Regions from separate parts of the Undibacterium sp. Di26W genome, predicted to be linked through region 2. Evidence: predicted binding sites of a transcription regulator. Region 2 holds the regulator's gene; the other holds the start of a gene.

Region 1 (15,417 bases), on a different contig from region 2:
GTTATGCCCTGGTTCTGACCGACATGCGCCTGCCCGATGGATCGGGTATGGAACTGGTGCAGGAAGTCAGTACACTATATAAGAACACACCGATTGCCGTGATTACCGCTTTTGGCAGTGCCGACAACGCCGTGGTTGCCCTCAAAGCCGGCGCTTTTGACTATGTGTCGAAGCCGGTGGCGCTTGATCAGTTGCGCAAACTGGTCCGATCCGCCTTGCAAACCAATGAAGTGCAGAAAGAACAGCAGGCGGCACCGGCCAAGCTTGCCAGCACCTTCAATTCTTTCCTGATCGGCCAGTCACAGAGCATGCGGGAAGTCCGCTTGCAGATCAGTCGTCTGGCGCGCAGCATGGCTCCGGTCATCATTACCGGCGAATCCGGCAGCGGCAAGGAACTGGCAGCCAGGGAAATCCATACCATCAGCGCACGCGCGGGCAAACCCTTTGTTGCCGTGAACTGCGGCGCAATACCAGAAAATCTGATGGAAGCCGAATTTTTCGGTTATCGCAAGGGTGCTTTCACCGGCGCTGCTGATGATCGCGACGGTTTCTTCCAGGCCGCCAGTGGCGGCACCCTGATGCTGGATGAAGTGGCCGACCTGCCTTTACCCATGCAAGTCAAGTTGTTAAGGGCCATACAGGAACGTCGCGTGCGCAAGGTGGGCGCTACCGTGGAAGAAGCGGTAGACGTGCGCATCATCAGTGCCACCCACCAGAATCTGGCGATATGTGTAGAAGAAGGGCGCTTCCGTCAGGATCTGTATTACCGCCTGAATGTCATTGAGCTGCATTTGCCACCTTTGCGTGAGCGTCTGGAAGATATTGTTGAACTGTCATCCAGCATTTTGAAGAAGCTCACTGGCGCAGACATCAATATGTCGTCACTGGCGATTGATGCCCTGATCAGCTATGACTTTCCTGGTAACGTACGCGAGCTGGAAAACATACTCGAACGCGCCATTGCCTTTGCCAATGATGGCTGTATCGAGGTGGCCGACCTGGCGCTGCGTGGTACCAGAAAACTGGCCGAGCCATTTTTGCTGCCTGCCGTCGATGCCGATGTAGTGGTGCCCAGCCGCCCCATCATGGAGTCCGGTTTTCCGGCCGATGTATTTACTGCGCCGGATTTACCCTGCTCGCTTCCCGAGTATCTGGAAAACGTGGAACGCGAAATGATCAAGCGCGCCTTGAACCAGACCAAAAACAACCGCACCCAGGCCGCTGAATTGCTGGGTGTCAGTTTTAGGCAACTACGTTATCAGATACAAAAATTGAAAATCCAGGAATAACAAATCCCTGCATTGATCTGAATACCTGTGCTCCTGCCCGCCAGCTTTTGTGCTGACGGGCCCGTTCTCCGTTCTCTCTTGCTCGTGCCACTTGATCATGCCACTTGCATCAGCATCCCACGTTAGTACCCACTTGCATATCAGCCGCCAATTCTGCGGGCTTTTCGCCTGTGTCAATCACTTATCCCGCAATTGCGTAAAAAAATAATTCAATTATTTACATGTAAAGCGGTTGCATATGCTGGGATGCGGCACTAGAATTAGGGCAAATAAAAATTTGTACACTATATGTAGTGGTTTTCGTGATTTTGTTTGTTTTCTTGCTCTGGTTCAATTTTCCTTCTTGATTTGCAATTGATTTAGTAAATGATATGAACAAAATGGTCGGATAAGACGAGTCGACTGTCTGCCATGAACTGTAATGCGCAATACCTGTTTTAACCCATAAACCATCCGCGAGCCTGTCAAGCAGCGTCGCTGATGGAAAAAAATAACACTGCATCCGGAGGATCAATGCACTCTTCTATTGAAATATCCACTTTGTCCAAGCCAGATCTGGGATCGGTTTTGAATGCGACGACAGCACCTGCTGCTGCCAGTCTGAACAGTTACAGCGAATATCGCATCATCCGCCGTAATGGTTCCGTGGTCGGTTTCGAGCCATCCAAAATCGCTATCGCCATGACCAAGGCTTTTCTGGCGGTCAACGGTGGACACGGTGCCGAGTCCGCCAGGGTTCGTGAACTGGTGGAACAGATGACGGCCAGTGTGGTCGCTGCCCTGATGCGCAGACAGCCTGCTGGCGGTACCTTTCATATAGAAGATGTGCAAGATCAGGTTGAACTGGCCCTGATGCGTTCCGGCGAACATGATGTCGCCCGCTCTTATGTGTTGTACCGTGCCAAGCGTATGGAAGAACGCCGTCGCGTGCATGGTGTTCCTGGCCAGGCTGTGCCTGCCGCGCCACAATTGAATGTCATCGTTGATGGCCAGGCGCGTCCACTGGATGTGGCAGAAGTACGCAAGATGATTGCTGCTGCCTGCCTGGGTCTGGACAAGCTGGCAGATCCGGATGCGATTCTGGCCGAGACACTGAAAAACCTGTACGACGGCGTGCCGGTAGAAGAATTGTATAAATCCGCCATCCTGGCTGCCCGTGCCCTGATGGAAAAAGAACCTGCGTATAGTCAGGTGACAGCACGTTTGCTGTTGCATACAGTCCGCAAAGAAGTGTTCGGCAAGGAAGTGGCGCAACAGGATGCGGCGGAAGAATACATAGAGTACTTCCCGAAATTCATCAAGAAAGGTATCGAAGCCGATCTGCTGGATGCCAAACTTGCCCAGTTTGATTTAAAGAAACTGGCGAATGCCCTGGTCGCCGACCGCGATCTGCAGTTTGGTTATATCGGTCTGCAAACTTTGTATGACCGCTACTTCCTGCATATCCGTGGTACCCGTGTTGAAATGCCGCAAGCTTTTTATATGCGTGTGGCGATGGGCCTGTCCTTGAATGAAATTGATCGCGAAGCCCGTGCAATAGAATTTTACAATCTGCTGTCCAGTTTCGATTTCATGAGCTCGACACCGACCCTGTTCAATTCCGGTACCCAGCGTTCACAACTATCGTCCTGCTACCTGACGACCGTGGCGGATGATCTGGATGGCATCTATGAAGCCATCAAGGAAAACGCCTTGCTGGCAAAATATGCCGGTGGTCTGGGGAATGACTGGACACCGGTACGCTCACTTGGTGCGCATATCAAAGGCACCAATGGCAAATCCCAGGGCGTCGTACCTTTCCTGAAAGTGGTTAACGACACGGCCGTGGCGGTGAACCAGGGCGGTAAACGTAAAGGTGCAGTTTGCGCCTATCTGGAAACCTGGCACATGGATATCGAGGAATTCCTCGACCTGCGTAAGAACACTGGCGATGACCGCCGTCGTACGCATGACATGAATACCGCGAACTGGATTCCTGATCTGTTCATGAAACGCGTCATGGAAAAAGGTGACTGGACACTGTTCTCACCTTCCGATGTCCCTGACCTGCATGATAAATATGGCAAGGCGTTTGAACAGGCATATACCGCGTATGAGGCAAAAGCAGCCAGCGGTGAACTGAGTCTGTCGAAAAAAATCCCGGCACTGGACCTGTGGCGCAAGATGCTGTCCATGCTGTTTGAAACTGGCCATCCATGGATCACTTTCAAAGACCCATGCAATATCCGTTCACCACAACAGCATGTCGGCGTCGTTCATAGCTCTAACTTGTGTACAGAAATTACCCTGAACACCAACGACAGCGAGATCGCCGTATGTAATCTGGGTTCGGTCAACATGCCTGCTCACATGAAAGATGGCAAGCTGGATCACGTTAAATTGAAAAAAACTGTAAGCACAGCCATGCGCATGCTGGATAACGTGATCGACATCAACTATTATGCAGTCAAGAAGGCACGTGACTCCAACCTGCGTCACCGTCCTGTCGGTCTGGGTATCATGGGTTTCCAGGATTGCCTGCACATGATGCGCATTCCTTATGCATCGCTGGACGCTGTACAGTTTGCTGACACGTCCATGGAAGCCGTTTGCTATTACGCTTACCTGGCATCCACCGAATTGGCAGAAGAGCGTGGCCGTTACAGTTCTTATCGTGGTTCGCTGTGGGACCGTGGCATCTTGCCGCAAGATTCCCTGAAACTGCTGGCTGAAGAACGTGGCGGTTACCTGGAAGCCGATTTCTCGGAAAGCATGGACTGGACAGTGGTACGTGATCGCATCAAGCAATTTGGCATGCGCAATTCGAATTGCGTGGCCATTGCACCGACAGCGACCATTTCCAACATCATCGGTGTGTCCGCCTGTATCGAGCCGACTTACCAGAACCTGTATGTGAAGTCGAATCTGTCTGGCGAATTTACAGAAATCAACGAGCATCTGGTGCGTGATCTGAAAGACCGTGGCCTGTGGGATGAAGTCATGATTGCCGATCTTAAATACTTTGACGGCAGCCTGGCACGTATAGACCGTATCCCGGAAGACCTGCGCGCCCTGTATGCAACCGCATTTGAAGTCAGCCCATCCTGGTTGGTGGAAGCGGCTTCACGTCGTCAAAAATGGATAGATCAGGCGCAGTCCCTGAACATCTATATGGCTGGCGCATCCGGTAAGAAACTGGACGAAACCTACAAGCTGGCTTGGTTGCGTGGTTTGAAAACCACGTATTACCTGCGTACGATTGGTGCAACGCACACTGAAAAATCCACCAGCAAGACGGGTGCATTGAATGCGGTGTCGGTGGATGGCAATAGCGGCGGCTATGCTGCCGCAGCAGCCGGTGCAACAGCGGGCGCGCAAGAGACGGATGGCCCGGCCTGCATGTTGCGTCCTGGTGACGCTGGCTTTGAAGAGTGCGAGGCTTGCCAGTAAGCTGCAAATACGCTGCCGCCAATAAGTTGGCAATAAGCTGCGGGCGAATGGCAAGACCAGAAGGTTGCGGGAAGAAGTGCGGGCCAGGCTTCTTCCCATAAAAATACAAGCTGTTACAAAAGTAAGGAAATAAATAATGTTATCTTGGGATGATGAAGTCACGCCGGCAGCTCCGGCAGCGCGAGGCCCGCGTCATGTGGGCGGTATGGATTTGCAGCAGCGTTTGCAAACGCAGGATATTGCCCTGAATCCGGCGCTGGTCAGCAAACCGGTCGTGGTTTCCCCCGAAGTTGTGGCACGCCGTGTCAATGCTGCCGACAAGCGCATCATCAATGGCACCACCGACGTCAACCAACTGGTTCCCTTCAAATATAAATGGGCCTGGGACAAATACCTGGCAGGTTGCGCCAACCACTGGATGCCGCAAGAGATCAATATGCAGCGTGATATTGAACTCTGGAAAAACCCGAATGGCCTGACGGAAGATGAACGCCGCCTGGTGAAACGCAATCTGGGCTTCTTTGTGACGGCTGATTCCCTGGCTGCCAACAATATCGTGCTGGGTACCTACCGTCACATCACGGCACCAGAATGCCGTCAGTATCTGCTGCGCCAGGCATTTGAAGAGGCCATCCACACCCACGCCTATCAATACATCGTTGAATCGCTGGGCCTGGATGAGGCAGAAATCTTCAATGCCTACAACGAAGTCGACTCTATCCGCGACAAGGATCAGTTCCTGATTCCTTTCATCGACGTGCTGACCAACCCTGAATTCAAGACCGGCACCACAGAGGCAGATCAGACCTTGCTCAAGTCCCTGATCGTATTTGCCTGCCTGATGGAAGGTCTGTTTTTCTATGTCGGCTTCACACAGATTCTGGCACTTGGCCGTCAAAATAAAATGATGGGCGCGGCTGAACAATACCAATACATCTTGCGCGACGAATCGATGCACTGCAATTTCGGGATCGATTTGATCAATACAATTAAGATGGAAAATCCACATTTGTGGACTCCGGCATTTCGCGATGAAATTAAATCGTTGTTTTTGCGTGCTGTAGAGTTGGAATATCGTTACGCAGAGGATACAATGCCGCGTGGAGTGCTCGGTTTGAATGCGCCAATGTTCAAAGGTTATTTACGCTTCATTGCAAATCGCCGCGCACAACAAATTGGTCTCGAAGCGCTGTTCCCTCAGGAAGAAAATCCTTTCCCTTGGATGAGTGAAATGATAGACCTGAAAAAAGAGCGCAACTTTTTTGAGACACGTGTAATTGAGTACCAAACTGGTGGAGCCCTTAATTGGGAGTAGGTGGAGAAAGCGCTGTTGAACAGCGACCACCGGAAACCGGTGCAGGTAAGTTCTGATGTGATGTAAAGCCAGTCTTGATTAAATGAAGTTTTGCTTCATATGCGCAGTACGAAGGTAATGCGACATTTCTGGCAGCCGGACAAAAAACCGGGCAGGACCGAGTTAATCAGTCAATGATTATCTAAGTTGATCAGAACAAACCTGTGGGATGACTCATAAGTTTGCACAAGATGTAAAACGCGAGAGGCCTCACCAAACTGAATGGACAGTCATAGATTAAATTGCTTTGAACTGTTAGTGCCGCAATACCTGGCGAATCTGGGTATTGTGGCTATTGGTCTTTGTATTTCGCAAAAGAATACCGACGTCGGCAGTTAAGCAAGCAAATAAGCAAGCAATTAAGCAGGCTTAATCGCTGAATGCCGACGGTTTTTAGGTTTGCGCCATGACGGGAGCGTCTGGCATTTGGCAAACCATGATGGCTGAAGTGCTACATCAATAGAGGGGATGCAGCAGTTCGGCCGGTGCAGAATTCATTAGCGCAAACAGCGATCTTGTTTGTGCCGATGAATAATCCGCTTGAATGGATCGAGCGGATTTAATTTTTATCTGATTTTTTCCATCTCTACCGAAGGAGAAACAAAATGGCAACAGCACCACAACCGTCACCAGACGAACCAGTAGCAGCCAAGAAGCCGGCCGCGAAAAAAGCTGCAGCAAAAAAACCTGCTGCAAAGAAAGTCGCCGCTAAGCCTGCAGCAAAAGCTGCAGCTAAACCGGCAGCTAAAAAAGCCGCAGCTAAACCAGCAGCTAAAAAAGCAGCCGCCAAGCCAGCAGCAAAAGCCGCAGCTAAAAAAGCCGTTGCTAAACCAGCAGCTAAAAAAGCTGCCGCCAAGCCAGCAGCTAAACCAGCAGCCAAAGCAGCTAAGCCAGTAGCTAAAAAAGCCGCAGCTAAACCAGTAGCCAAAAAAGCCGCCGCCAAGCCAGTAGCTAAAAAAGCCGCAGCTAAACCAGCAGCCAAAAAAGCCGCCGCCAAGCCAGCAGCAAAAGCTGCAGCTAAACCAGCAGCCAAGGCAGCTAAGCCAGTAGCTAAAAAAGCCGCAGCCAAACCTGCAGCCAAAAAGGCCGCAGCTAAGCCAGCAGCTAAAAAAGCCGCAGCCAAGCCAGCAGCAAAAGCTGCAGCTAAGCCAGCAGCCAAAAAAGCCGCAGCTAAGCCAGCAGCTAAAAAAGCCGCAGCTAAACCAGCAGCCAAAAAAGCTGCCGCCAAGCCAGCAGCAAAAGCTGCAGCTAAACCGGCCGCAAAAGCAGCAGCTAAACCTGCCGCCAAACCGGCTGTAAAAAAAGCAGCAGCAAAGCCAGCCGCAAAAAAAGCCGCGGCTAAGCCAGCCGCAAAAAAGGCCGCTCCAGCAAAACCAGCGACACCTGATGCAAAAACCGTTGTTAGTCCAAACGCAGCTTGGCCTTTCCCAACTGGTAATCGCCCGGCATAATCTTTGATATGCTTGGTTGCCTGGTCTTATTCAGGCACAATACCCACTGTTTGATTCGTCATGCAGTGGGTTTTTTTTTGAGGATGCATCGTGTTATATGAAATTTTCACTTTTGTCATTGATACGGTGACAGGCTTGTTTGCAGGGTTTTTGCTGTTGCGTTTCTGGATGCAGGTGCAGCGGGTTCGCCCACCAATGGGGCTGGCCCAGGCTATTTTCCAGTTGACGGACTGGCTGGTGCACCCCATACGGCGGGTAGTGCCAGGGTTTCGGGGCTATGACTGGGCGACACTGATAGCGGCATTTCTGGTGTCGCTACTGGCCATGGTGCTGGATGTCTGGCTGATATCGCATTTTTCTTTGAATACCATCCTGCTGCTGGCGGTTTTTCGCATGGTGCAGTGGATATTGTATGGCTTGATGGCCTTGCTGGTGCTGGAAGCCATTTTTAGCTGGGTCAACCCACAGGCACCTTTTGCGCCATTTATCCGGGCCCTGAATGAGCCCCTGCTATCGCCTTTGCGCAAATTGATCCCGCCTTTGGGTGGCCTGGATTTCTCGCCGCTGGTTGCCCTGATCATCTTGCAAATACTAAACAAGGTGTTGAGCGAAGGGTTCCCCAAGCTACTGGCGCTGCTGTAAATAGTTTCCGTGTGGTGGGCTGCTATGGCTGGCGCCAGCCTGCTTATTGATCTGGCTTCGAGGTAGACTGGCGAATGACCAGTTGCGGCATCAGCATTTCACGCCTTAACGGTGCTTCCGGGTCAACGATGCGGTTCACCAGAATCTGCGCCGTCAGGTTACCGATATCCTTTTTCGGTTGGGCAATGGTGGTCAGTGGTGGTGTGCTGAACGAAGCCAGGGCGATATCATCATAGCCAATGACGGACAGGGAGCCAGGTATCCTGACACCGGCTTCGTTGGCGGCACAAATGCCGCCTATCGCCATCAAGTCATTACTGGCAAAGATGGCTGTTGGCCGCTGCGGCAAGCCCAGTAATTGCTGAAAGGCGTTGAACCCGCCCTGGCTGGTAAAGTCGGCATGCACCAGGTATTCCGGTTTGAAGGCCAGCCCCGCTTCGCTGAGGGCGCGTCGGTAACCGGTCACGCGGTCGCCACTGGGTAGCAAAATATCCGGTCCGGCAACGCAGGCAATCTGCGTGTGACCCAGGCCGATGAGATAACGGGTTGCCTCATAGCCGCCCTGTTCATGGTCGGCTTCGATAAAATCTGCCACCACGCCTGATACTTCGCGATCCACCAATACCTTGGGAATGCCTTCGTCGGCCAGCAACTGAGTCAGTTCTTCATCCGACCCCGATGACACCAGGATCAAGCCATCGATACGTTTTTCCATCAATACGCGAATATAGGCCGCCTGTTTTTTGGGATCATCGTAGGAATTGCACAGGATGATGTTATAGCCCAGCTTGAATGACGCATCTTCTATACCCTGTATGATTTCTGCAAAATAGGGATTGGAATTATTCGGTATCATCATACCCAGAGTGTGGGTGCGGTCATTTTTCAGGCTGCGGGCGACGGCGCTGGGGATGTAGCGCAATTCCTGAATGACAGCCAGCACACGCTCACGTGCATCTTCACTGACGACACGGGTATTATTGATGACGTGAGAAACCGTGGTTGTGGAAACCCGGGCTTTCTCTGCGACTTGCTTCATTGTTGCCATAAGATTCCTGCCTTTCTGTGTCAAGATTATGACGCAGGATGCGGTTCGCGGCGTAAATTTTATGTAATAACTATTGTGTAATAACTATATAGAGAGATTTCTGATGAACGATCTTGTTATTCGTAACGCCAGTTTGCCGGATGGTCGCAAGGGACTGGATATTGCCATTCAGGATGGACGTATCAGTGCAGTGGCAGTGGCGCTGGCGGTCAAGGGGGCAGAAGAGATTGATGCACGTGGCAATCTGGTTACGCCCCCCTTTGTCGATGCCCATTTTCATATGGATGCGGTACTCAGCTATGGTTTGCCGCGGGTTAACCAGTCCGGCACTTTGCTGGAAGGCATCGCCCTGTGGGGAGAATTGAAACCCATGCTGACGCAAGAAGCATTGGTGGAAAGAGCCATGCGCTATTGTGACTGGGCTGTTGGTCGTGGCTTGCTGGCAATCCGATCACATGTGGATATTTGCGATGACCGTTTGCTGGCTGTCGAAGCCTTGCTGGAAGTGAAGCGTCGGGTCGCGCCGTATCTGGATTTGCAACTGGTGGCATTTCCACAGGATGGTATTTTGCGCAGCGCCACTGCCATGGATAATCTGAAACGCGCGATTGCCATGGGTGTTGATGTGGTCGGCGGCATCCCGCATTTCGAGCGCACCATGGCCGATGGCGCAGAATCCGTGCGCCTGCTGTGCGAGTTTGCTGCTGAAAAAGGCTTGCGGGTGGATATGCATTGCGATGAATCGGATGACCCACTGTCGCGCCATATTGAAACCCTGGCCTACCATACGCACAGACTGGGCATGCAGGGCCGGGTCGCTGGCTCGCACCTGACTTCCATGCATTCCATGGACAATTACTATGTCAGCAAGTTGCTGCCACTGATACGCGAAGCCGGAGTGGCTGCCATCGCCAACCCTCTGATTAATATCACCTTGCAGGGCCGGCATGATACCTATCCCAAACGTCGTGGCATGACCCGGGTGCCGGAAATGCTGGCGGCCGGGATAGAAGTGGCCTTTGGCCACGACTGTGTGATGGACCCCTGGTATAGCCTGGGGTCGGGCGATATGCTGGATGTGGCGCAGATGGGTTTGCATGTCGCCCAGATGACGGGGCAGGATGCCATGCGCCAGTGCTTCCAGGCAGTGACTGCGACACCAGCGCGCATACTGGGGCTGGAAGGCTATGGGCTGGAAGTGGGCTGCAATGCTGACCTGGTGATATTGGATGCCAGCGATCCGGTTGAGGCGATACGCTTGCGCGCCGCCCGTACCCATGTGCTGCGCCGTGGCAAAGTCATCAGCCAGACACCCGTGCCGCATGCGAATTTGAATTTGCCGGGACGGCCAGGGCAGGTGGATTTCCGGACGAAAAACTGAATGTACTAATATAGAGAGCTAGAGCGGAGATATAAGCAGAGACATAAGCAGAAACAGAGATACAGGCAGCGTGTCACGGCACGCTGCTTTACTATATAGATCAGAGTTGCGCGAAAGCTTTTTCTGCTGCTGCAATCGTGTCGGCAATGATGGCATCATCATGTTGTGCAGAAACGAAGCCTGCTTCAAAGGCGGATGGCGCCAGGTAGACACCCTGGTCCAGCATCAGGTGGAAGAAACGGTTGAACCGGTCTTTGTCACTGGCCATCATGGCAGCATAAGAACCCGGTACTTCATTGGCAAAATACAGGCCAAACATGCCACCCACGGCATCGGCACAGAAGGCGACATGGGCTGCTTTGGCGGCGGCACTTAAGCCGTCCACCAGCTTGCGGGTTTGCGTAGTCAGGTTTTCATAAAAGCCGGCTTGCTGGATAATTTTCAGGGTTGTCATGCCCGCTGCCACGGCGACCGGGTTGCCCGATAAGGTGCCGGCCTGATACACGCCACCCAAGGGGGCCATATGTCCCATCAGATCGGCGCGACCACCAAAGGCAGCCACCGGCAAACCACCGCCGATGACCTTGCCCAGGCAAGTCAGATCAGCTGGCACGCCATATAAAGCTTGCGCACCATGCAGGCCCACGCGGAAACCACACATCACTTCATCAAAAATCAGGACGCTGCCATGTTGGGTACACAGCTTGCGCATGGTATCGATGAATTCTTGCGTGGCGCGGATCAGGTTCATATTGCCGGCCACCGGTTCGACGATGACGCAGGCGATCTGAGCACCGATGGAAGCGAACACTTCTTCCAACTGCTGGCTATTATTATAGTCAAGCACCAGCGTGTGTTTGCTGAAGTCTTCCGGCACCCCGGCAGAGGTCGGGTTGCCAAAGGTCAGCAGGCCACTGCCTGCCTTGACTAATAAAGAGTCGGCATGGCCGTGGTAGCAGCCTTCAAACTTGATGATCTTGTCGCGTTTGGTGGCACCACGGGCCAGACGCAGGGCGCTCATGGTGGCTTCGGTGCCGCTGGAGACCAGACGCACCTGTTCGATGCTGGGCACGAGTTTGCAGATTTCTTCTGCCATCTCGATTTCGCCTTCGGTCGGCGCACCAAAACTCAGGCCGCGGGCAGCAGCAGCCTGTACCGCACTGATGACTTCCGGGTGGGCGTGACCGACGATGGCCGGACCCCAGGAGCCAATGTAATCAATATAGCGCCGGTCTTCTGCATCCCAGAAGTAAGGGCCTTGTGCACGCGTGATGAAGCGGGGCGTGCCACCTACGGAGCGAAATGCACGCACAGGGGAATTCACGCCGCCGGGAGTGGTTTTCTGGGCGCGTGCAAACAGGATATCGTTTTTATCGGTCATGATGGAGCTTCAATGTGGTGTGGCAATTCAGGTTCAAAAGGGGCGCTATGTATAAGCAGAATGGGGCTCAGCCGGGTTCTCTGGCCCAGAAGTAACGGTCTGGTATCAGTCTGCCCATGCCCAGCCTTTGTGCGTGGCTAAGTGCGGCATGGGTAAATTCTTGTGCTTCCAGCACCGCATCAGGAATGTCCAGGCCATTCGCCACCAGCGCGGCAATGGCGGCTGACAAGGTGGAGCCGGCACCCGCATGCGAGCCGGGCAGTCTTTGCCACAGATCATGTCGGACCACGCCAGATTCATCATATAAAGTATTGGCGAATTCATTACTGTCGCTGGCGGTGCCGGTCACTAATATATATTCGCAACCGGATTCTATGAGTGTCATGGCATCGGCTGCCAGGTCTTCGCTTTCACCGCCTTCTTTCCAGGTTTCCGCCAGACGCGACAGTTCGACTGCAGAAATCATCAGCAGGCTGGCCTGGGGTATCAGCAATTCGCGTATGGCCAGTACCAGATCCTCGGCTTCCGGTCCCTGTTCAATGATGACGGCATTGAATGGGTCCAGTATCATGGGCAGCTCAGGGTAGTCGGAAACGATTTCGGCAATGACGGTCACATTTTCCACGCTGCCAACCTGACCGACCTTGAAGGCCAGTACCGGCATGTCTTCCAGCACGCTGCGGGCTTGTTCATCGACCAGATCGGCTTCCAGTGGATGTAAATCATCGATTTGTGCCGTGTCACCAGTTAAAATGGCAGTCATCACGGGTAGTCCGTAACAACCCATCGCCGCAAATGAGGCGAGATCGGCCGGGATGCCGGTTGCTGCCACTGGATCGGAGGCGCCAAAGCTAAGTATTAGTGGAGAAATTTGGTTTTGCACGTTGGGTAGATTAATATAGCTGACTTCGTGGGGACTTAAATTACTCGCGCAAATGCCATTAATAACACAATGCAAACAGAATATTTGCAGCAGTTTCAATATTTTACTTGATTGAAGGGTTTTAGTCGTGACTGATACGGTAACGGAAAAGGGTGGTTTCAAGGCGTGGATGTGTTTGATTTGTGGTTGGGTGTATGACGAAGAGCAAGGCTCGCCCGAAGATGGTATACCGGCCGGCACCCGTTGGGACGATGTACCGATGAATTGGACCTGTCCGGAGTGCGGCGCACGCAAAGAAGATTTCGAAATGGTCGCAATTTGATAATAATCTGAACTATTTGACGATTTTGATGTTGCTTAGTATGTTTATTCAAGGAAAAAAAGCGCAAAACTACTATTTTTTGTTACAGTGATATGTGACCTTAATACTGCAGAGAAGAGATGATTTTATGTCAACGTTGACAGGCAACGAAAACTTGAAAATCATGGTGATCGACGATAGCAGCACCATCCGCCGTTCTGCCGAGATTTTTCTTGGTCAGGCTGGATACAAGATAGTTTTGGCCGAAGATGGATTTGATGCGCTGGCCAAGATAAATGATTCTCGTCCAGACCTGATTTTTTGCGATATCCTCATGCCTAGACTGGATGGATATCAAACTTGTGCTTTAATAAAAAAAAGCGCGAAATTCCGGGATACACCGGTAATTATGTTGTCTTCCAAAGACGGTTTATTTGACCGTGCTCGTGGTGCCATGGTCGGATCAGATGAGTATCTGACCAAGCCATTTACAAAAGATAGCCTGCTGAAAACGGTGAGAAATTACACGACAGCGACCTAGTTATATATGAAGTTAGTTAATGTGAGGTAAAAACAAGATGGCCATTCAAAAAATTCTGGTAGTAGACGATTCTCCGACAGAACGCTATTTCCTGACCGATGTACTGGTGAAAAATGGTTTTTCAGTGTCCACTGCTGAAAACGGTGAAGAAGCCCTGACAAAAATCAAGGCGGACAAGCCGCAACTGATTTTGATGGATGTAGTCATGCCAGGTCAAAATGGTTTCCAGATTACGCGTGCGATTGCAAAAGACCCGGACACACAAGACGTGCCGGTCATCATTTGCACTAGTAAAAATCAGGAAACCGACCGTATCTGGGGCTTGCGTCAGGGTGCGCGTGATTACCTGGTCAAGCCGATTGATCCTGTTGAGCTGCTGGCAAAGATTTCTGCCCTCGGCTAATCGGGATCTGGAATTCCATTTCTAGTACTTACAATAAAAGATATCTTCGGATTGCCTCATGAATCAGACTGTGCGTGACCCTGCTGCAGCAAATCTGGAAATTGTCAAAACTGATAAGGGCGTGCGTCGTACCCGCTTGCGTGAATTTCAGGCGCAGTTGTTGGAACGGATGCAGGCCGCGCAGCGTGGCGGCTATACCAAACTCAGTCAATTGGGCATTATGATAGGACAGGGCCGCTATCTTCTGGATTTGCGTGAGGCCGGAGAGATCGTCACCGCGGGGGCCCTGACCAGAGTGCCGCTGACGCGTGACTGGTATATAGGATTGTCAAATATCCGCGGTAATTTGACTGGTGTCGTTGATCTGCCACGTTTCCAGGGTAAGGATGCAACCAAGCTGGATAGTTCATGCCGGATTGTGGCGTTTGCACCGGGCATGGCATTCAATAGCGGTTTGTTGGTATCCCAGGTTCTCGGTTTGCGTGCCGTTTCCGAAATGGAAGAACTACCGCTGGAAACAGAGCATCTTGAAAACAAAGTCTGGCTGAAGAAAAAGTATCGTGACCGTGACGGCAATATATGGTTCGAACTCAGCCTGGCGATGTTGGTACAGGATCAGGATTTTTTGCAAATAGGCTTATAGTCAGCATGCATCATTTAGCAGCAAGGCTGATTGCTTTTCAATCGTTTAGGAGACTTAGTAATGGCATTTAATCTACCGTTCTCTTCCAAGGGAAAAGAAGATCCGGAAATTGACGGAGCAGAAGGCACGGCAAGGTCGTTCGGAAATGCTGATTCGATTGAAATTGAAGAAGCAAGCAACGTCAAAATGCTGTCACCTGAAGCACCGCATGCAGCGGCGGCAGAGTCCGTGGCACTGAAGCAGGACGCGCCTGCGGATGCGACCTTCATTGGTGATGCGCTTGAAAAAGGCGGCGATATTCGCCTGCCTATCATTGGCCGCATGTCCCTGCAGCAGCAGATGCGTATCCTGTCTATCATCATGGCGCTGGCCTTGCTGATGGGTGCGATATTCGTTTGGATGAATGCCAATCAGTCTGCCCTGATCTCCACTCAGGCACAGATCGCTGGTGAGGCGCTGATGCACTCGCAGCGTATCGGTAAAGCGGCACCGAATGCGATTCAGGGTAACGTCGAAGCCTTTAAACAGCTGAAAGACAGCCGTAGTGAGATGAACACCGATTTGACGATACTGTTGAACGGCGGTAATTATCAGGGTCGTATCGTTGACCGTGCCGATTCCAACCTTGAGCCAGTAGTCAAGGAAGCACAAAAAGCCTGGGGTAATTCCAA
Region 2 (15,417 bases):
TCTAACTGGACTTGTGCGTCTGCTACAGCGACCAGTCCAAGCTCTCTGACGGTGGCGTATCAGGTGCTCAATAGTGATGTAGGTGCTAATGCAGGAGCGGTTCTGCCTGCAGCTGCGGCGATTGACACCATGTCGGCATATGACGCCAATACTGGTAAGGGATCGGATTGTGGCGGCAATAATGTGAACGGGGCTACAGCAAGCCCGGCAGGGCCTTTGGCGATCAATCGTTTCTATGTTGACGTGGCAAGCAAGCGTTTAATGTGTATTGGTAACGGTGATCCAAGCAAACCTAAGGCGATTGCAGAAGGCGTAGAGGATATGTATATCCTCTACGGAGTTGCCCCTGCAACTGTCAGCTTAACCGTTCCAGGCGATAGTGCTGTTGCTCAATATGTCACTGCAGACAGTGTGGCAGATTGGTCACGGGTTTTGTCCGTTCGTGTTTGCCTGCAAACAGTGGCAACGGCAAAAAACGTAGCGCTCAAAGGGACAAATTACACTGATTGTAGGGGGACGAGCGTGTCTTTGGCCGACTTGCGCTATCGTCAGATTACGCGTGCGACTTTCTCTTTGCGCAATAATATTCTTACCTCTCCGGATGTGCTGCCATGAGATCCGCTAGCCTCAAATCACGTCCACGACAAAGTCAATTCGCGATGCATCGCGAACGTGGCAACTCTCTGATATTGACAGTCGTATTGTTAATGGCCTTATCTTTGCTTGGGCTATCTGCCATGCAAAACAGTACTTTGCAAGAACGCATGTCGAATAACTTGCGTGATCGTAATATTGCCTTGCAGGCGGCTGAACTGACATTGCGCGATGCCGAACGCGATTTGGCCAGTTTGCTTGCAGACAATGTAACATTTTGCCCGGGCGGAAGTGCCGCTGGCGCTGTGACTTGCCGCCCTACAGCGGCGAGACCGGACAATCCTTTACTCAGAGACGGCTTTTGGGTCTGGACCAGCACCATGCGTCAGACCTGGACGCCAGATTGTGTGCGTGGCCAATGCCTACCCTTGGATAATGCAACGGCGCCAGTACCGGTATGGGACGATACCGCTGCGAATTGGGCACCACAAACCGGATCGACCGGTACCAATCCTACTATTGCATATGGCACCTATACAGGCGCAACGGCAATACCAAAAGTCGCAGCCCAACCGAGGTATATCATGGAAATTTTCCCCCCAGGCGGCCTGGTTGCTGATTTTGCCGGAACCTCAGGCTCTGCCCGTGTCGCGGTTCGGATTACCGTGCGCGCTGTTGGACAAAATCCCAATACAGTTGTGATGTTACAGAGCGTAGTTGCTCCTCATTGATTTAAATATTGTCTGGAATAATGATGATTACCCACTATTTGCCTGGTTCATTTCTGAAAAAATTGGCACTCGGCTGCTTTATCGCAAGCTTGGCTGCTGCTTCTGTTGCAGCGAATGTGACACCGTCCAAGATGCCTCTGGAAAATATCGACCGTGCGCTATCCAATGTGGTGTTTGCGCTGTCGGTGGAATTTCCTACCGGTGATGCGGCCAGTTATGCAGCAACTAATGCGGCCTCGTCATCATCAACGTATGATCCTGCAGCGACCTACTATGGTTACTTCGACAGTGCCAAGTGCTATTCATACAGCACCAGCAACCTGTATTTTTCACCGACGGCTTGTGCAACTGGAACTTTCAAAGGCAATTTGCTGAATTGGGTATCCATGGCCAACCTGGATCAATTCCGCCAAATCATGACGGGGGGTAACCGCATTATTGACTCGGCAGGAACGACGGTATTACAACGCGCTTATAACGATGCGCAGAGTGGCACATCTTATTTTCCAGACCGGTCAGCAACGACGACAGACGCAAACGTTGCAACACAACAGACTTATCGCAGCGTTAACATGGGTGACAAGATGTTGGTGCAGGCGGGAGGAAGTGTGGCAGTCAGCAATCTGACGACCGCACAAATGGGTACTCATACCTGCGCCCAATTGGTAACGGACTATAAGGCGGTGAATAATAACAATAATCCCTCATGGACTTGTTACCATGTCAGAGTCAAAGTGTGCGACAAGGTAGCTGGGCTGGAATCAAACTGTACCGATTACTCCACTACAGGTGGAACGTATAAGCCTGAAGGCTTGATGCAGCAATATAACCAAAATATGCGCTTCTCTGCATTTGGATATTTGAATGATCCGGCACAATCAAGACAAGGGGGCGTGCTGCGTGCCCGCATGAAATCGGTCGGCCCTACGATTGCAGACCCGATTGCCTTGTCAACTGTCAATCCACGTTTGGAGTGGAGTGGCACTACAGGTGTGTTCACTGTTAATCCCGATAGCAGCGATCAGGCTGCCACGAGTGGTGCCACCAACAGCGGCGTCATCAATTACCTGAACCAGTTTGGTTATGCCAGTGGTTACAAAGGCTATGATCCCATGGCTGAGTTGTTTTATGAATCATTGCGCTACCTGAGGAAGATGAGCCCGACGCCACAGGCCATCGCGAACCCCACCACGGCAATGGTAGATGGCTTTCCAGTGATTAATTTTGATGCAACGGTTGCTGCCAATGACCCAATAACCAGTTCTTGCCAGCAGAATTTTATTGTTACCATCGGTGACGTCAATAATTGGTGCGACACCAGAATACCTGGTAATCAAAATAGTAATTGTGGTGCTACAGCCCCTACGGATAATCCACCGAGCCCAGGTACTGCGGTGAAGTTTAATGATTGGACCGACAATGTGGCAAACATGGAGGCAGGTATTATTAATTCTACTGTCAGCGCTTCCACGATTAATGCTGCCGCGTCACCTGGACGAAATGCCGGTTGGTATCTGGGCGGCCTGGCTTATTGGGCGCACGTCAATGATATACGACCAGACAAGGCTGCACAGCGCATCACGGATCAGAAACAGACGGTCACCAGCTTCTTTGTTGACGTCATGGAGCCTTTTAACGGTCGAAACCCGGTACAGACAGGCGCTACCATGACACCTATGTTCACCGCTGCCAAATATGGTGGTTTTAATCCTGCCCTGACGCAAGCACCTTACTTGAACCCCAATTCGACAGCGTTAACCAGTTCGATCAAGTCCTGGGATAAGGATGGTAACGGCACGCCAGACAACTGGTATGCGGGTAATGATCCTATCGGTTTAAAAAATGGCTTGAGTAATGTGTTTCAACAAATTGTTGCTGCCGGTAGTCTGGGTGATGGTGCCGCACCTGCGACATCTGGCGTGTCTATCGCTTCAGCCAAAGGAATTTACTATGCAAGTTACACGTTGACCAATGGTGGTCGCGGGGCAATAAAAGCATGCGGTTTTAATGTGGCTGTTGCTACTTGCGATGCGAGTCCAGACTGGGACACTTCTGTCTGGCTGGACCCGACTGCATCGACCACGTATTCGACCTATCAAACGGATACCGCGCGTCAGATTATTACCCGTTCCGGTAACGCAGGCGTTGCTTTTAAATATGCTAATCTGTCGGCGACAGATAAAGCTTTAATGGATACCAATCCAGCGACTGGCTTGACTGATACACCCACTTTACTAGGTGTTAACAGGGTCAACTATATACGTGGCGACTCTTCCAAAGAATCATCCAGGACAGGCGGTATATTCAGAACCCGTTTGAAAACCAAATTAGGTGACATCGTCGGTTCTGGCCCTGTTTATGTGGCTGCACCCAGTGCCTTGTACGCAGGCAATGCCTTCCCCGGATACTCTGCATTTATTGCCAACAATGTAAATAGGAAACCTGTCGTCTACGTAGGCGCGAACGACGGCATGCTGCACGCCTTTGACGCTTCTGATACGGGCAAAGGCAAGGAATTATTTGCCTATGTGCCGGGCAAGTTCATGCAGATAGATCCTACTACTTCAGCCCCCAAGATTTCTGCCTTGACGACACTCACCTATACGCATGAGTTCTATGTCGATTCGACACCGATGATAGGTGATGTCCAATTGACCAGCGGTTGGGCGACCTTGCTGGTCGGTAGTTATGGTGCCGGTGGCAAAGGATACTTTGCGCTTGATGTTACTGATCCGACCAGATTTTCAGAAGCAAATGCGGCTACGATTTCCAAATGGGAATTCTCTGACACCAATGATACGGACATGGGCTACAGCTATAATCAGCCCGCTCAAAGCCCTATTTCTGGGCAGGTATTACAGATTACAAAAATCCCGGACGGAACAACGAATGGCAAGTGGGCAGTCATTGTTGGCAACGGCTTTGGCAGTACCAACGGCAAGGCAGTCTTGTATATGCTTAATCCCAATGATGGCAGTGTGATCAACAAAATCGAAGTTGAAGGTTCGCTGGGAAACAATGGTCTTGCGACCCCCTTACCAATCGCAACCCAGGGTGATGGCTGGATAGACACGGTCTGGGCTGGTGACCTGAAGGGTAATATGTGGCGTATCAGATGGGATACAGCAACCAGCACATGGAAAGTGACTAAAGCCTTTGCCGGTAGTGCAACGCAACCGATCACATCGGCACCTGCTGTAGCGCCGCATGCCTTGGTGCCTAGTGCATGGGCCGTCGTTTTTGGTACAGGAAAATATATAGAAAGGGCTGATTACAATACCACTGTACAGCAAACAATCTTTGGATTCGCGGATACGTTCTCAGCGACACCCATTACCAAAGCCGATCTGGTGGCACAAACGATCACCTCAACAACTTTAGTAAATGCGGCGGGGGATTTTTTCAGAGCCACATCTTCCAATGCGGTCAACTTTGCGACCAAGAAGGGCTGGTATATGGATATGCCGAACGTTAATGGTGAGCGCAGTATCGTCAATTCGATCATGCCGGCAGATACTGGTATTGTCCTGGTCAGTTCGTTCACACCTGCCACTGCCTGTTTGCCGGGTACCGGGTATGTGAATATCTTTAACGCCTACAGTGGCGCTGCGGTAATAGACAATACTTCGGGCACACCTGTCCAACTCAGTAGTTGGGGGGCAGTGGGAATGGGGATACCTTATTTCAGTTCTGTGGTATCCAGCGGCAAGAAAGCGGTGGTAAAAGTTGGTGGCGTGAGGGTTGGTTTCACTGCTGGTGGTAGTGGTAGTGGTAGTGGCAGTCCTCCTCCGGAAAGTCAATCAGGAGTTGAATTAAATAAAAGTGCGGTTACAGGGGTAAGGTTTTCCTGGCGGCAAATTCGTTAAATCTTATAAATTGTGACGAGCTCCTGGATCTGCCAGGGGCATTTAAATTTGGAATAGATTATGCGCAAAACCTCAAGTGGTTTTACCCTGATAGAGTTGATGGTCGTGGTTGTCGTTATTGGCGTGATTGCTGCTGTCGGTATTCCCAGTTACCGGAACTATGTCTTGACCGGTAATCGGAATACAGCCAAAGGCGATTTGATGGAGTTGCAGCAGTGGATGGAGCGAAATTATTCGTTGACAAACAGTTACGCATTGATGCCAGATGGGACAACCGCCTTGACGACGGCGCAACTACCATTTAACACCTCACCGCGTTCATCGAAAACAAAGTACAACTTGTCTTTTGTTGGTACTCCGACGGCAACCGCCTACACTTTGCAAGCAGTGCCAGCAAATGATCAAGTCAATGACACTACTTGTGCTACCTTGACCCTGACCAGCGCCGGTGTGCGTGATGCAACTGGTACTGGTGGTGCCGCAGCCTGCTGGAATAAATAGAGGGCACGAACGGATGTTTTCCTGCCTGGAGGACGTAAGCAATAGGCAGGAAAATGTCACGGCAATTCAATTTCGTGTTTTACATTATTACAAAAAATGATACTTCCCGCTCCGTCTTTGCATTAACTTTCTCTTTGGTGATGCATGGCTTACTGGTGGTGTTTGTCTTATGTAAAAACGCTCAGGATGGGAATGTAGATAGCATCGTTAAGCATGCTGATACGTCCCAAATCCTGCAAATTCACTTCGTCGCATCTGATACGTCGCAGCCTGATACCCGCAAGGCTGTCTCCCGCCCGCCGACCGGAAATAATCTGCGACATAATAATCAAGCGGAAAAGTTCAGGGAAGTGCAAGTTCAACACAAGAGTCCCCCGGCTTTGTTGCAGACCGCCGATTCGCTTAGCTATTATTACCACGTTGACGAATTGACTACACCACCAGAGGTGCAGAATAACGTTGAGCCCAGCGCAACCCTCACCCTGGTCATGGATGAGGTTCCAGAAAAACCCCTGCAATTGCGCGTGCTGGTCAATGAAAATGGCGACGTTGACGACATCGAAATTGAAGAGAGCAAACTTTCAGCAGAAGCCACCCGCTTGGTGAAAGAACAATTCTTGAAAATGAAGTTTGCTCCGGGCATGATTGGTGATGTTGCCGTGAAGAGCCAGTTTGTGATCGAAGTATCACTGAGCGCTGCAGTTCACCCGCTTGAATTTATTGAAGTATCAAAGAAAGTGATTCGGTAATAAAGCAGCATGGCATTCCATGTGATTTGTGCAATGGTCTTGCTTGTTTTGCAGCTTAATTTTTCCTGACTTCCTGTATCGCTTCAGCAAATTCCGATACGTCTTCAAAACTTTTGTAGACGGAGGCGAAGCGGATGTAGGCGATTTTGTCGAGGCGTTTCAATTCGCGCATAACCAGTTCGCCGACGTGGCCGGACATGACTTCGCGTTCGCCACTGGACAGTAATTTTTCTTCTATACGCTGGATGGCAGTTTCCACCGCTTCAGCGGAGACCGGGCGCTTGCGCAGGGCCAGCATCAGGCTGGCGCGCAGTTTGGCGGTTTCGTATTCGGTACGGCTGCCATTTTTCTTGACGATGACCGGCATCACCAGCTCAACCCGTTCATAGGTTGTAAATCGTTTATCGCAATCGGCGCAGCGGCGGCGGCGGCGGATCACATTGCCCTCTTCTGAAACACGGGTATCGATAACCTGGGTATCGTCATTGTGGCAAAAAGGGCATTTCATAGAGTTCGCCTAAAGTTTAAAAAACGCCACTCATGGAGTGGCGTTTTATGTCGCTGAATTATGCTTCGTAGACCGGGAAAGCATCGGTCAATGCTTTGACACCGGCTTTCACACGTTCAATGGTGGCGGCATCATGCGGATTTTCAAGTACGTCCGCAATCAGGTGTCCGACTTTCACTGCTTCGGCTTCTTTGAAACCGCGTGTCGTCATGGCCGGGCTGCCCAGACGGATACCGGAAGTGACCATCGGTTTTTGCGGATCATTCGGGATACCGTTTTTGTTGCAGGTAATATGGGCAGAACCGAGGATGGCTTCTGCTTCCTTGCCTGTCAAACCTTTAGGACGCAGATCAACCAGCATGACGTGCGATTCAGTACGGCCAGAAACAATGCGCAGACCACGTTCAGTCAGGGTAGTTGCCAGGGCGGCCGCATTTTTAACGACTTGTTCCTGGTAAGTCTTGAATTCTGGAGACAGCGCTTCCTTGAATGCAACTGCTTTACCCGCGATGACATGCATCAGTGGGCCACCCTGGATACCAGGGAAGATCGCAGAATTGATCTTTTTGGCAATGGCTTCGTCATTGCTGAGGATGATGCCGCCGCGTGGACCGCGCAGGCTCTTATGGGTGGTGGAGGTGACCACGTCCGCAAACGGTACCGGGTTAGGGTAGACGCCAGCAGCGACCAGGCCAGCATAGTGCGCCATGTCAACCATGAAATAGGCACCAACCTCTTTAGCGATTTTCGAGAAACGTTCAAAGTCTATACGCAACGCAAATGCAGAGGCGCCGGCGATGATGAGTTTTGGTTTGGTTTCGCGTGCCAGTTTTTCCATGGCGTCGTAATCGATGTCTTCTACGGCGTTCAGACCGTAAGAGACAACATTGAACCATTTGCCGGACATGTTCAAGGGCATGCCGTGGGTCAGGTGACCACCTTCAGCCAGGCTCATGCCCATGATGGTATCGCCTGGATTCAACAGCGCAAAGAAGACGCCCTGGTTGGCTTGGGAGCCAGAATTTGGTTGCACGTTGGCAAAATTGGCATTGAACAATTGCTTCAGGCGATCAATTGCCAGTTGTTCCACCACATCCACGTGCTCGCAACCACCGTAGTAGCGCTTGCCTGGATAGCCTTCGGCATATTTGTTGGTCAATTGGGAGCCCTGGGCTTCCATGACGGCTGGGGAGCAATAGTTTTCTGACGCGATCAACTCGATATGCTCTTGTTGACGGACGTTTTCTTTTTGTATCGTAGCAAACAGTTCTGGATCTACGTTGGCGAGGGTTTGATTATTTGCAAACATGGCGGTTCCTGATTATTCCTGTTAATAAACAATTAATAAGCAATCACTAAGCAATTGCTTGATGTCAATGAGGTGTCTGAAACGGATAGGGGGCAGCCTCATTGCTTTTACCATCAGGCTACCCAGGCGCACGGCTGGAGTCAGGTTGACTCCGAAATCTCACGCTTCCCGATGGATCTCCATCTTTGGCCGGTGTGATGCGTGTTCCGCATACCCTGCTGATGCAGGTTCGGCCGTTTCGCCAGTCACGTGAGACGAAATGGTGCATGGATTTTACGTGATGGCGTTTGAATGGGCAAGTGCAAGCCGGTCAAATACATGCCTGCCCATCGGAAATGCTGCATGTGCATTAAAATGCCAGTATTCATCCATCACATTGAAGGAAATCAGCATGATCGTATTGATTACAGGCGCAAGCTCAGGTTTTGGCGAAGAAATGGCACGAAAATTTGTCAGCCAGGGCCATAAGGTGATTGCCGCCGCCCGTCGTGCAGAACGACTTGCCGCATTGCAATCCGAACTTGGTGCGGCCTTATTGCCGGTGACGCTGGATGTCACCAGCAAGGATTCCATCCGCCTGGCCCTGGAAGGCCTGCCACAGGACTGGAAGCAAATCGATGTGCTGGTCAACAATGCCGGTCTTGCCCTGGGCACTGAACCTGCACATCTGGCGTCGCAGGATGAATGGGATACCATGATAGACACGAATACCAAGGGCCTGGTGACAGTGACCCGTGCCGTCTTGCCGGCCATGGTGGTCCGTGGCAGTGGCCTGGTGATCAATATCGGCTCGGTTGCAGGTTCAACGGCGTATCCAGGTGGCAATGTATATGGTGCTACCAAGGCTTTTGTGGATCAATTTACCAAGAACCTGCGGGCTGACCTGGTCGGCACCGGGGTCAGGGCCACGAATATTGCCCCTGGCTTGTGTGGCGGCACCGAGTTTTCGAATGTCCGCTATCGTGGCAATGACGATGCGGCAGCCAAGGTGTATGAGGGCACGGTACCGCTGACAGCCATCGATATTGCTGAAACTGCTTACTGGATTGCCACTTTGCCGCCGCATGTCAACATCAATCACATAGAAATGATGCCGACTTGCCAGGGGTATGGTCCATTGACCATCAAGCGCACCACATCCTGACGGCCGGATGGCCTGGGGAAGGTTAATCATGCTGATTCGATAGCAGATCGGCATGGTTTCAGTCATTCCTGGCAGAAGCAGTTTACAATGATGATTTCTATGATAACTTTTCTAGTGGGCTGTTGCAGTCCACTAGTTTCCCGCAAAGTTTTACATTATGAGCAAAGCGTTTGAATGGCAAGTGCGGGTCTATTATGAAGATACCGATGCGGGTGGTATCGTTTTTTATGCTAATTACCTGAAATTTTTTGAGCGTGCACGTACCGAATGGTTGCGCGCAGCCGGGGTGAACCAGCAGCAGATGGCCGATCAGCATGGATTGATGTTTGTCGTCAAAGCCACGGCAGTCGAGTATCATGCACCTGCCAGACTGGATGATGAACTAAGGCTGACGGTTGTAGTCGAAAAGCTGGGTAGGGCATCGGTACAGTTCGAACAGCAGGCCTGGTGCGGCGAACGCCTGTTGGCTAGCGGCAAAATCAAGGTGGGATGTGTGGACAAGGTGAATGTGCGGCCAGCAGCCATTCCTGACGATGTTCTGACAAAAATTGTCTGAATTTGTCAAAAAGTGCCTAAATTTGTCAGGATGTGCCTGAATTTGTCCAAATTTATCCAAATTTATCGGATACCGCTGAATACTCGCCTGACTGAACGCAGCATGTCATCAGGCTTACGTTTTTTGTTTTTTATGTGATTCAATATGACTGTTACCCAAGATCTCTCATTCTTAAGCCTGATTACCAATGCCTCCATCCTGGTGCAACTGGTCATGTTATTGCTGTTGGGCGTATCCCTGACCAGTTGGACTTATATCTTCAGTAAAATGTTTGCCATTAAAAAAGCACGTGGGCAGACAGAAGAATTCGAACGCAATTTCTGGTCTGGCGGCAATCTGGTGGATTTGTATGCCGCTGCCACCAATAACCGTCGCAATGGCCGTGACAATACCGGTGCGCTGGAGCGTATTTTTGAAGCCGGCATGAGCGAATACCACAAAGTAAAAACCGCCAACAAGGCATCGCTGGATGCCGGTGCCATGCTGGACGGCGCACGCCGCGCCATGCGTGCGTCTTACCAGCGTGAAATGGATTTGCTGGAATCCCATCTGTCCTATCTGGCGTCGGTAGGTTCGGTGTCGCCGTATATCGGTTTGTTTGGTACGGTCTGGGGCATCATGAATTCCTTCCGTGGCCTGGCCAATGTACAGCAGGCGACGCTGGCGGCAGTGGCACCAGGTATTGCCGAAGCCTTGATCGCAACGGCAATTGGCCTGTTTGCGGCGATTCCGGCGGTGCTGGCGTATAACCGTTATTCGCATGACATAGACAGGCTGGCGATTCGTTTCGAAACCTTCATCGAGGAATTCTCGAATATCCTCCAGCGTCAGTCGCGCTAAGAGGAAAGAGGTCAGCATGAGTACTCTGCGAGGCGAACGTAAACGCAAATTCAAGGCAGAAATCAATGTCGTCCCGTATATCGACGTGATGCTGGTGTTGCTGGTGATTTTCATGGTGTGTGCACCAATGACCAATCCCAGCGTCATCAACCTGCCGACGGCTGGACAATCGACACAACCGCCATCCGACTATATAGAAATTACCCTGCGTCCGGATGCACCTTCCACCATCAGCATCAACAGCAAGGCAGGCAGTAACGGCAATAACCGCCAGGACAGCAAGGAAGAAGCCAAAGACCGCAAGCAACTGATGCAGAAACTGCGCGAGTTCCATGATGCCAAGCCGGAACTGTCGGTACTGGTTTCCGCCGACAAGGGCATGCTTTATGATGAAGTCATACAGGTGATTTCGGAAGCGAAAAAACTTGGCATCAATCGTGTTGGGCTGGCAACCAAGTGAGCGATTACTGATGCAGATAACACTGCGTACCTCTCTTGCAATAGGGTGTGCCCTTGGGTTGATCGGCACAGGGCAGGTCAGGGCGCAGCAGGTGGCAACACCGGTGCTTGCGCCCACCCCGCCTGCCAAGGGAGCCAGTACTGCCGCGCCAGTCACGGCGCTCACTCCAGCCCCGGAAAATCCCGATATCGATCCCGACACCGTGGTCAGGGCCAGCAGTGGACGCCTGCAATTGCAAACCCCGAAAGCAAGCTGGGCGGATTTGCTGCGGCAGCATATTCCCGAATTTTCTGCCAGCGCCGATGCGCAAAATATCACCCCAGCGCTGATACGCAAATTGCGTCAGGACATTGGCAATATCCTGGCAACCGAAGGTTATTTTTCACCGCAGATACAGTTTGACAATCTCGACAATACCGACACCCCAACGGGCACTGCCAAACTGATACACGTGACAGTAGATGCCGGTGTGCGCACGCTGATAGAAAATGTCTCAATCAAAATACTGGGCCCCATGGCCGATGCCATAGATGCCGGGGATAAACCGACCTTCAAGCGCAGACGTGCTTTACAGGAAGACTGGGGCCTGGCGGTAGGACAGCCATTTCGCGACGCCGACTGGACCGACGCCAAAACTCAATTGCTGGAAAGCCTGCGTGCCGATGCGTATGCGGCGGCAACGCTGACTTCCAGCGAAGCCAGAATCGATGCCGATGAACACCGTGGCATCTTGGAGGTGGACGTCGATAGTGGTCCGGTATTCACCCTGGGTGAGATACGGGTCACCGGCATGCAGCGTTATCCTTCGTGGCTGATAGACCGCTATCAGGCACCCAAAAAGGGGGAACCGTATTCACGTTCACGCCTGCTGGATTTTCAACGCGCCTTGCAGAACTCACCGTATTTTGCCACTGTCACCGTGGGCATAGACCCGGACCCGGAAAAAGCCGCTGCCGTGCCAGTTGACGTGAACGTGGTTGAACGGCAGGCACGTGACCTGAGTTTTGGCCTGGGTTACAGCACCAATACTGGCTACCGCAGTGAAGTTGCTTATCGTGACCGCGATATCCTGGGCAAAGCCTGGGATTTGCGTACTGCGGTAAGGCTGGAGCAACGTCGGCAATTGGGTTACGCCGACATCTATTTACCGCCGCGTGAAAACAATTACCTGGATTCTTTTGGCGTATTGATAGAGCGCGAAGATATATCCGGTGTGCTGACCAATCGCCAGTCTTTGGGTGTCAAGCGCACCAGCACGCGCGGCCATCTTGAACAGCGCCTGGGCTTGAATATTGTCAGGGAAAAACTGACCGTCGCCAATACCCCGGATGAATTTCACCGGGCGCTGGTGGCCAGTGTGGGCTGGACCTGGCGTGACGTGGATCAACCGTTTGATCCACGCAAGGGCGAGATTTATCAACTGGATCTGGCTGCATCAGAAAAAGCCTTGTGGTCAGATCAGCGTTTCGTGCGGGTCTATGGCAAATACCAGCGCTGGATACCGGTACGCAAGAATGACAGCGTGATCGTGCGGGCTGAAGTGGGTAATGTATTTTCCACCAGCGGTGACGGCATTCCTGAAGACTATCTGTTCCGTACCGGTGGCAGCACGACCGTACGCGGCTATGCCTATCAAAGCCTGGGTATACAAAACGCCACCAGTACCCGTGGCGGCCGTGTCATGGCGACTGCCAGTGCTGAATATGTGCATTGGCTGTATCCCGAATGGGGCGCGGCTACTTTTATTGATGTAGGTAATGCAGCAGATAACTGGCGTGAATTAAATCTGCGCCAGGGTATGGGTGTGGGCGCGCGTTATAAAACACCCGCCGGGCCGATAGCCCTGGACCTGGCATCTGGCCGTCAGACCAAAAAATTCAGGCTGGATTTTTCCATCGCTATCGCTTTCTGACATGACGACACCCGAAGTAAAAACGCTAGTAGCAAAGACCAAAAAAAATCGCTCGGTGCTGGCGCGTCTGCTGTTGTCCGCCTGTCTGTTTTTGCTGCTGCTAATCGTTACATTGACTATTCTGCTTACCTGGGCCAGCAAGACCGAATCAGGTACCCGGACCCTGCTGGCAGTCACAGAAAAAATCAGTGGTGGCAGCCTGCAATTTGAAGGTGTCAAGGGTGCGGTGGGAGATGACCTGGCCATTGATAAGTTCAGTTATAAGAGCAAGACGCTGGTGATTGAGGCGATTGCCGTCAGCCTGCAATGGCGTCCTGCTGCCTTGTGGCGTCAGCAGGTGGATATTCCACGCTTGCAAGCCAGTTCATTGCGCATTGCCAGCCTGCCTGGCAAAGACCCGGCACAACTGCCGGCTACCCTCAGCCTGCCATTTACCCTGGATGCACACAAGCTGGCGCTGGGGCATTTGCATGTGGCGAACTTGTCAGTAGATGGCACCCAGCATGAAACCCTGGAGCTGAGCGCACTCAGTGGCAGCCTGCATTTTCAAGACGGACAATACCGTCTGGTGGCGGGTGTTACCAGCCCATGGGGGCGGGCAGAAATGCAATCTTCGCTGGCCAGCCTGCGCCCGTATACACTGAATGGCCAGTTCAGCCTGCAAGGCCAGGTGCAACAAGACATACCCGCGCTGGCATTGAAAGGGAGCGTGTCTGGCAGCCTGCAGGATTTGCAACTGGCATTGCAAGCCCAGGCAGCAGAACAGAACCAGCACAATGCGCAATTGCAGGGGCATGCGCAGGCCAGTCTGACACCTTTTACTGCACCGTATTTACGTCAACTGAATCTGGACATCCAGCATTTTAATCCTGCGGCCTGGCAGGCAGCGGCGCCGCAGGCCGACTTGCGTTTGCTGGCCAAGCTGAAACCGGCGGGCGACAAAAATGCTTCCCGTTTTGTGCTGGCCGGCGATGTCAGTGCCAGCAATGCGCAGGCAGCAGCCATCAACAAACAGGGCTTGCCAGTGCAGTCGCTGACAGCCAGGCTGCAACTGGAAGCGGATCGCCTCAGCTTGCAGGGCCTGGCAGTGCAATTGAATGGCAATGGCAAATTGCAGGGGGATGCCCGTCTGAGTTGGGTTAATGCAGAGCTGGCTGCGGATGTGCAACTGATCTTGTCCAATGTTGACCTGGCACAGATAGATCAGCGCCTGCATGCCAGCCAGATCAAGGGCAAGCTTTCTGCCCAGACCGGCAAGGACAAAATCATTCAATTGCAGGCCCAACTGACGGATGCCAAGGCCAGCCTGAAGGCCGACGCCACCTACCATGGCGTGACGCAATTGTTTAGTCTCGACAAATTTGATTTGCAGGCAGAAGATGCCCATTTGCAGGGGGCGGGAGATATCGCTTTTTCTGGTAAACAGGCGTTCAAGCTCAAGGCCAGGCTGACGAATTTTGACCCGGCGCGCTGGATAGCCACACCCGCTGGTAATCTGCAAGCTGCCTTCAGCTTGCAGGGCGAAATTTCACCACGTCTCAACCTGCAAGTCAGCATGCCGCAACTGCAAGGTCAATATGCAGGACAGACCGTGCAATCCAGTCTTGAGATGCAATGGGTGCAGGACCAGCAAGTGCGCGTCAAGCAAATGGATCTGCGTTGGGGAAAAAATACCCTGACGGGACAGGGTAACTGGGGTGCTGCGGATGATGTGCTGAAACTGAATCTGGATGCACCGGAATTGAATAATCTCAACCCCTTGCTGAGTAACTGGCAACTGGCACTGAGTGGTGCATTGAAGGCCGATGTCAGCCTGCGTGGCCGGTTTGCCGAACCCGCTGGCAGCCTGGATGCGCAGGCCCAGCAATTGCGCATTAAATACGGAAACCGGGAATGGGCTATCGCCCAACTGAAATCCAGATTGAACCTCGACAATGGCAGCAAGGGTAATTTTGACGGCGACATAGTGGCAAGCCATATCGGCGGTGATTTGCCTGATTTTAGTGTCAGTCCGACTGGCGCTAACTTAACACCAGCGTCAACGCCGGCACCAACGCCAACACCAACGCCAGCGCAGCTTAAAGCACAGGCTGCAGCCGACAAGTTAAGCGAACTGCATCTGCAATTGAAGGGCCGGCGTGACGCCCATACCATCACGTTGGAAAGCACTTTCCCGAATCGCCAGACTTTTGGCCTGGGTGCAAATGGCAGCATGCAGGCGGATTCAAAAAATGCGCAAGGCTGGAG

Evidence for each region. Region 2 encodes NrdR, which represses ribonucleotide reductase genes. Its sites were predicted from a motif close to CACNANATNTNGTG; they were not measured.
Region 1: a site for NrdR is predicted at 1,572-1,585, ahead of ACO0LM_RS05160 (ribonucleoside-diphosphate reductase subunit alpha). Genes of this name have one in related genera too.

What each region holds. Positions count from the first base shown of each region.
Region 1 covers NZ_JBMPOR010000003.1:174,785-190,201, forward strand. Annotated here, with positions in the region: gene ACO0LM_RS05155 (sigma-54-dependent transcriptional regulator) at 1-1,289, shown strand, start outside; gene ACO0LM_RS05160 (ribonucleoside-diphosphate reductase subunit alpha) at 1,803-4,718, shown strand; gene ACO0LM_RS05165 (ribonucleotide-diphosphate reductase subunit beta) at 4,855-6,033, shown strand; gene ACO0LM_RS05170 (hypothetical protein) at 6,659-7,360, opposite strand; gene ACO0LM_RS05175 (YggT family protein) at 7,614-8,165, shown strand; gene ACO0LM_RS05180 (LacI family DNA-binding transcriptional regulator) at 8,209-9,213, opposite strand; gene ACO0LM_RS05185 (amidohydrolase family protein) at 9,317-10,594, shown strand; gene hemL (glutamate-1-semialdehyde 2,1-aminomutase) at 10,695-11,975, opposite strand; gene thiD (bifunctional hydroxymethylpyrimidine kinase/phosphomethylpyrimidine kinase) at 12,043-12,858, opposite strand; gene ACO0LM_RS05200 (rubredoxin) at 13,028-13,180, shown strand; gene ACO0LM_RS05205 (response regulator) at 13,308-13,700, shown strand; gene ACO0LM_RS05210 (response regulator transcription factor) at 13,738-14,103, shown strand; gene ACO0LM_RS05215 (chemotaxis protein CheW) at 14,162-14,746, shown strand; gene ACO0LM_RS05220 (methyl-accepting chemotaxis protein) at 14,807-15,417, shown strand, end outside.
Region 2 covers NZ_JBMPOR010000008.1:2,221-17,637, forward strand. Annotated here, with positions in the region: gene ACO0LM_RS11625 (PilW family protein) at 1-615, shown strand, start outside; gene ACO0LM_RS11630 (pilus assembly PilX family protein) at 660-1,325, shown strand; gene ACO0LM_RS11635 (pilus assembly protein) at 1,346-5,191, shown strand; gene ACO0LM_RS11640 (type IV pilin protein) at 5,252-5,692, shown strand; gene ACO0LM_RS11645 (energy transducer TonB) at 5,746-6,441, shown strand; gene nrdR (transcriptional regulator NrdR) at 6,497-6,949, opposite strand; gene glyA (serine hydroxymethyltransferase) at 7,008-8,258, opposite strand; ZMP/ZTP riboswitch at 8,372-8,517, opposite strand; gene ACO0LM_RS11660 (SDR family NAD(P)-dependent oxidoreductase) at 8,650-9,402, shown strand; gene ybgC (tol-pal system-associated acyl-CoA thioesterase) at 9,560-9,958, shown strand; gene tolQ (protein TolQ) at 10,103-10,798, shown strand; gene ACO0LM_RS11675 (ExbD/TolR family protein) at 10,815-11,258, shown strand; gene ACO0LM_RS11680 (autotransporter assembly complex protein TamA) at 11,269-13,170, shown strand; gene ACO0LM_RS11685 (translocation/assembly module TamB domain-containing protein) at 13,172-15,417, shown strand, end outside.